One region of the Stenotrophomonas sp. YJH_SMC_54 genome, then DNA from elsewhere that is predicted to be linked to it. Evidence: riboswitches for the same ligand, from Rfam matches in the RefSeq annotation. Region 1 holds a riboswitch; the other holds the start of a gene.

The links. Region 1 has a riboswitch for glycine ahead of AC5P5S_RS06325 (trimeric intracellular cation channel family protein). Riboswitches for the same ligand answer to the same signal wherever they lie in the genome.
Region 2: another riboswitch for glycine. It lies ahead of gcvP (aminomethyl-transferring glycine dehydrogenase); the one in region 1 lies ahead of AC5P5S_RS06325 (trimeric intracellular cation channel family protein).

The regions. Positions count from the first base shown of each region.
Region 1 covers NZ_JCAFRS010000004.1:137,123-140,524, reverse strand. Annotated here, with positions in the region: gene AC5P5S_RS06345 (NAD(P)/FAD-dependent oxidoreductase) at 1-417, shown strand, start outside; gene AC5P5S_RS06340 (hypothetical protein) at 509-964, opposite strand; gene AC5P5S_RS06335 (nuclear transport factor 2 family protein) at 970-1,401, opposite strand; gene AC5P5S_RS06330 (GIY-YIG nuclease family protein) at 1,473-1,748, opposite strand; glycine riboswitch at 1,789-1,878, shown strand; glycine riboswitch at 1,892-1,997, shown strand; gene AC5P5S_RS06325 (trimeric intracellular cation channel family protein) at 2,080-2,697, shown strand; gene AC5P5S_RS06320 (3-deoxy-7-phosphoheptulonate synthase) at 2,866-3,402, opposite strand, start outside.
Region 2 covers NZ_JCAFRS010000002.1:266,241-269,642, forward strand. Annotated here, with positions in the region: gene AC5P5S_RS03555 (multidrug effflux MFS transporter) at 1-1,115, opposite strand, end outside; glycine riboswitch at 1,415-1,517, shown strand; gene gcvP (aminomethyl-transferring glycine dehydrogenase) at 1,580-3,402, shown strand, end outside.

The DNA of each region.
Region 1 (3,402 bases):
CTGACCCTGCCCGATCACCCGGAGCTGTTCGTGGCCGGTGACCTGGCCGCACTGAGCCAGGCCGACGGCAAGCCGGTACCCGGCGTGGCACCCGCTGCCAAGCAGATGGGCAAATACGTGGCCGAGGTGATCCGCGCACGCCTGCACGGCAAGCCCGAGCCCGGCCCGTTCAAGTACGCCGACTACGGCAACCTGGCCACCATCGGTCGCATGGCCGCGATCGTGCACCTGGGGCGGCTGCAGCTGTCGGGCGTGCTGGCCTGGTGGTTCTGGCTGGCCGCGCACGTGTTCTTCCTGATCGGCTTCCGCAACCGCATCGTGGTGCTGCTGAACTGGGCCGTGGCGTACTGGAGCTACCAGCGCAGCGCACGCATCATCTTCGGCGATGACCAGGAAGACCGGCGACCGAGGCGGTAGTGCCCGCCGCTGGCCGGCTGCCACGCGGTCCGATCCCTTTCCGCAGGAAAGGGCTCTGACTCCGTCAACATCATCCATGCATGGCGTGGATCTACCGCTTCATCGGGCCGCCGGGCGCCCGCCGTTTCGACCATGCGCGGCAGAAGTCCTCCTTCCTTGCGGTGTCGGCAATCTGCGCGGCACTCCAGTTGCGGGTAATCCAGATCGTCAGTGCCGTGCTGCTCAGATGCCAGCGCAGCATGTCGTGCCGTGGCTGCCGCCAAAGATGGCGGCGGGCAATCCAGAACGCCTCCCGTTCCACCTCTGGCACCTTCTTCTTCATCGCGTCGTCGTCGAAGAACTGCGCGGCGAAACTCCAGGGATTCATCGGCTGAAATCCTGTTCGCGGTTCACTGCTGCACGCAGCCACACCACTGGGCGCACGGTCTGCTGGCTTCGGCCAACCGCCCACCAGGGCAAGCCCGAGCAGGTACAGCAGGCCAGGCAGCAGTGCGATGCCGGCGGCCAGTACGACGACGGAGACCCATGCCTTACCGGCGGCACGCATCGTGCTCACTTCGCCTTCGGTTTCGGGTACCACAACGCGTTGACGATGACCCAGCGCTGGTCGAAGCGCCCCATGTGGAAGTAATCGACGAACCACGGCGTTTCCAATCGCACCGAGGCGGCATTGCCGGTCACGTCCAGCACCGTGCAGCGGCGGTCCCATTGATCCTTCGGGGTTTTCAGCGCGCCCTGCTTCGTCAGCGCGACCAGTTCTTCCTTCGACATGCGGCGCAGGCCCAGCCGCTCGTCGGGCGTATCGCCGAGGACCGCGCGCTTGGCCAGGTCCGGGTGCAGGGAGCGGGCGACGCGCTGCGGGTCGGCCTCCAGCTGGCCGTCGACGTAGTCATGGCAGGTGGCTTCGATGGCCGCGAGGGTGGCCGGGTCGGCAGCGGGACTGGTTGACGCGGAGAGAGCGAACAACAGGGCGACGGTGGACATCCGGGTCTCCAGCGCTGAGGGCTGGGCGATCATCGCATGGCGGCACAGAGGCATCCATGTATGCCATGGATCTACAGGGACCCAGCATCCACCGCCTGCAGCCAGGCCAGCTTGCGTTCGCGCGGCTGCTGCTTGAGCTGCCATTCGGCCCGCGAGGCGGCGGCCCGGTCCGGGTACTCGCGCACGGCCAGCACCCGCAGCGGCGGCCGGGCCCGGGTGTAGCGCGCGCCCTTGCCAGCCTGATGGGCGGCGAAACGCGCGTCCACGTCGGTGCTGATGCCGGCGTAATAGCTGCCATCGCGACATTCGAGCAGGTACAGGAACCACGGGCGGAGGGACGGGGCCATGCCCGGATTATGCCGTGCTGCACTGCAGCGGATATACTGGCGCCCGAATGCAGGAGAGAGGCGCCGCGCTGGCGCCCGCCGAAGGCGCAGGCTCCCATGATCGCTCAGGCCGGTGGGCTGGAATCCCACCAACCATGCATTCGACTCGCCGAGCTGGAGAGAGGTCACCGGGCATGCCCGGGACGATCCGCCGAAGGGGCACGCGGCCCATGCCGCTGAACTCTCAGGCAAAAGGACAGCGGGAGCGGCACCGGTCATCGTCATTCCGTCATTGCGCAGGCAATGGCGGCGTCCGCGCATGGCCGGCCCCACCGCGCCCGGAGCCTGCCCCATGTTGCTGTCCATCATCTACCTGATCGCCATTTCCGCCGAAGCCATGACCGGCGCACTTTCTGCCGGCCGCCGCCGCATGGACCTGTTCGGCGTGGTCATGATCGCCTGCGTCACCGCCCTCGGCGGTGGTTCACTGCGCGACATCCTGCTCGGCCACTACCCGCTGGGCTGGGTGAAGCATCCCGAGTACCTGGGCTTCACCGTGTGCGCGGCGCTGATCGCCACCTGGGTGGCGCGCTGGATGCACCACTTCCGCCGCACCTTCCTGGTGCTCGATGGCCTGGGCCTGATCGCCTTCACCCTGATCGGCTGCTCGATTGCGCGCGAAGCCGGCCATGCGATGCCGATCGTGCTGATCGCCGGCATGCTGACCGGCGCGTTCGGCGGCGTGCTGCGCGACATCCTCTGCAACGAGGTGCCGCTGATCTTCCAGAAGGAGCTGTACGCGATCATCGCACTGCTGACCGGCGCGGCCTACCTGTTGCTGCTGCACTGGGGCGTGGCCGACGCCACCGCGATCCTGTGCTGCCTCGGCGGCGGCTTCGCGCTGCGCCTGCTGGCGATCCACTACCGCTGGGAAATGCCGAAGTTCGTGTACCACGACGAAGTGCATTGAGGTTCGCGCGGCGGAATCCGCACCACCCCGGCGATGTACCTGGCGCTGTCGCTCATGCGCAGCGCCAGGCGCATCGCCGGTGCAGATGGGCCGGTCTCCAACTCCGACCGGCCCTGATCGCGGCCGCACCCCCGCAGGCGCTGGCCGCCATCCACACACGTGCCGCACTCAAGCGGCTTCGGACACCTTCACGTCGCGACGGGCGCGCACGGCCGCGGCCAGTCGCTCCAGCACCGTCACGGTGGTGTCCCAGTCGATGCAGCCATCGGTGATGCTCTGCCCGTAGACCAGCGGTTGGCCTTCCACCAGTTCCTGGCGACCACCGACCAGATGGCTCTCGATCATCACACCGACGATGCGCTGTTCACCGTCTTCCAACTGAACGGCGATGTCCTCGATCACCTTCGGCTGGTTGTCCGGATTCTTCAGGCTGTTGGCATGGCTGGCGTCGATCATCAGACGAGTCGGCAGCTTGGCCTTGGCCAGCGCCTGGCAGGCCTCGGCGACACTGCCTGCATCGTAGTTCGGCTGCTTGCCGCCGCGCAGGATCACATGGCAATCCGGGTTGCCAGTGGTCGACACGATGGCGGTGCCGCCCTGCTTGGTGACCGACAGGAAGTGATGCGGATTGGAGGCCGCACCCACCGCGTCGGCGGCGATCTTCACGTTGCCATCGGTGCCGTTCTTGAAGCCGACCGGGCACGA
Region 2 (3,402 bases), on a different contig from region 1:
CTGGCGCTGAGCAGCGGCGACACCACGCCGGCCACCACCGTGCTGATCATCAGCTGCACGAAGGCCTGCAGCGACGAAGCCAGGCCGCGCTGGTGCGGGTACATGTCCAGCACCGCCAGCGCCAGGATCGGGAAGATCAATGCCATGCCCATGCCGCCCAGGAAGATCGGCAGCACCGCCCACGGCAGCACGAACTGCGGCGACAGCGCCACGTAGCCGACATTCAGCAGCACCGACAGCGCACACAGGCCGAAACCAATGGACACCTGGCGGGTGGGCGTGGTGTGCCCGGCCATGCGCCCGGACAGGAACGAGCCGGTGGTCATGCCGCCGATGGTGGGGATGAACAGCCAGGCAAAACCACCCTCGCCCAGATGCAGGTGCTGCATCACGAACACCGGCGCCGAGGAGATGTACAGGAAAATGCCGCCGAAACCGATGCTGCCGGCCAGCGCCAGGCGCAGGAACCGCGGGTTGAAACCGATGCGCACGTAATCACGCAGCAGCACGCGCGGTGACAACGGCACCCGTGCCTCCACCGGATGGGTTTCCGGCAGGTAGCGTGCAGTGGCCGCCAGCAGGATCAGCGCAAACACCACCAGGAACCAGAAAATCAGTGGCCAGCCAGCGCCACTGAGCAGGATCCAGCCGCCGATGATCGGTGCGATGGCCGGAGCGATGCCGAACAGCATCGAAACCTGGCTCATCAGGCGCTGCGCGTCGTGTCCGTGGTACAGGTCGCGGATCACCGCGCGGCCGACGATCATGCCGACGCCCGCTGACAGGCCCTGCAGCGCGCGGAACGCCAGCAGCGTGGTCAGGTCGGTGGACAGCGCGCAGCCGACCGAAGCGCCGACGAACACCACCAGGCCACCGAGGATCACCCGCTTGCGGCCCCAGGCATCGGACAGCGGGCCGTGCGCCAGGCTCATCAGGCCGTAGAACAGCAGGTACACGCTGATGGTCTGCTGCACCGCCACCTCGTCCACCGCCAGGCGCTGGGCCAGCTGCGGGAACGCGGGGAAGATGGTGTCGATCGAGAACGGACCGAACATGGCCAGGCCGGCGAGCAGCAGGGCCATGCGGCGGGTGGAGGGAGCAACAGCGGCGGTCATGGGAAAGGCGTCCGGCAGGGCCATGCGCGGCACGCACGGCGGGCGCCGGTCCCCTGCAGCAGGGACGGCGCCAGATGAATTCGGGTATCCCCCCATCATAGGTGGGGATTGCGCCTGATGCCATGCAGCAGTGCACAAAACGCACGGACGGGCCATCGGCCATTCAGGCGCGGCCGCCAGGTCCGAAGGCGGCCGCCGCGCCCGCAACGGGCTATAATCGGCGGGCAACACGGTGGGAGAAGCGGAACACCGCTGCCGAAGGCGCAACGCCCGTAATCGCTCAGGCCCGATACCACCCGTAACACAACTCTGGAGAGACCGGTTCGATCCGGCGCCGAAGGGGCACGAAGCTGCGGTCCGCCGCGCTTTTAAACTCTCAGGCAAAAGGACAGAGGGGCGCCCCGCAGACCGCCGACCGGCGGCTTGTGCCCGTGCGTGTGCCCTTTCCTGACGGATCCTTCGCCATGTCCCAGAACACCCCTTCCCTGCGTGAGCTCGAGCACCACAACGCGTTCGTCGAGCGCCACATCGGCCCCAACGACGCCGAGATCGCGCAGATGCTCGACGTCGTCGGCCACGCGTCGCTGGATGCGATGACCGATGCCATCGTGCCGGCCAAGATCAAGTCGCCGGCGCCGCTGGCGCTGCCGGAGTCGATGACCGAAGTGCAGGCACTGGCGAAGATCCGTGCGATCGCCGACAAGAACACCGTGCTGCGCAGCTTCATCGGCCAGGGCTACTACGGCACCCACACGCCGAACGTGATCCTGCGCAACATCCTGGAAAACCCGGCCTGGTACACCGCCTACACCCCGTACCAGGCGGAAATCTCGCAGGGCCGCATGGAAGCGCTGATCAACTTCCAGACCCTGTGCGCCGACCTGACCGGCATGGAAATCGCCAACGCCTCGCTGCTGGACGAAGCCACCGCCGCTGCTGAAGCGATGACCCTGGCCAAGCGTTCGGCCAAGTCCAAGTCGGACACCTTCTTCGTGCACGACGCCGTGCATCCGCAGACGCTGGAACTGCTGCGTACCCGCGCCGAGCCCATGGGCATCGTGCTGCGCGTCGGCACCCCGGCCGAAGCGCTGGAAGCGGAAGCCTTCGGCCTGCTGCTGCAGTATCCGGATACCTTCGGCCAGGTGGGCGACTACAAGGCGCTGGTCGATGCCGTGCACGCACGCGGCGGCCTGGTGGCCGTGGCCACGGACCTGCTGGCCCTGACCCTGCTGGCCGCCCCGGGCGAATGGGGCGCGGACATCGTGGTCGGCAACAGCCAGCGTTTCGGCGTGCCGTTCGGCTTCGGTGGCCCGCACGCCGCCTTCATGGCCTGCCGTGACGCCTACAAGCGCTCGATGCCGGGCCGCCTGATCGGCGTTTCGGTCGATGCCCAGGGCAACCCGGCCTACCGCCTGACCCTGCAGACCCGCGAGCAGCACATCCGCCGCGAGAAGGCGACTTCCAACATCTGTACCGCGCAGGTGCTGCTGGCGGTGATGGCCTCGATGTACGCCGTTTACCACGGCCCGGACGGCCTGACCCGCATTGCCCGCCGCACCCATCGCCTGGCCTCGATCCTGGCCGCGGCGCTGCGCAATGCCGGCGTGCAGGTTGGTGGCGACTTCTTCGACACCCTGCATGTCACCGGCGTGCACGCCGATGAGATCCATGCCAAGGCCCGCGCCGCCGGCTACAACCTGCGCGCGATCGACAGCGACTCGGTCGGCATCAGCCTGGACGAAACCACCACCCGCGCCGACATTGTTGCCGTGGCTGCCGTGTTCGGTGCCACGCTGGATGTCGATGCGCTGGATGCCAGCACCGCCGATGCGCTGCCGGCCGGCCTGCTGCGCCAGTCCGCGTTCCTGACCCACCCGGTGTTCAACACCCACCACAGCGAGCACGAACTGCTGCGCTACCTGCGCTCGCTGGCCGACAAGGACCTGGCGATGGACCGCACGATGATCCCGCTGGGCTCGTGCACGATGAAGCTCAACGCCACCGCCGAAATGATCCCGGTGACCTGGCCGGAGTTCTCGCAGATCCATCCGCTGGTGCCGGCCGACCAGGCGCTGGGCTACAAGGAACTGATCGATACGCTGGAAGCGATGCTGGTCGAATGCACCGGCTACGACGCGGTCAGCCTGCAGCCGAACTCCGGTGCACAGGGCGAGTACGCCGGCCTGCTGGCGATCCGCGCCTACCACCGCTCGCGCGGCGAAGGCCACCGCGACATCTGCCTGATCCCGGATTCGGCGCACGGCACCAACCCGGCCTCGGCGCAGAT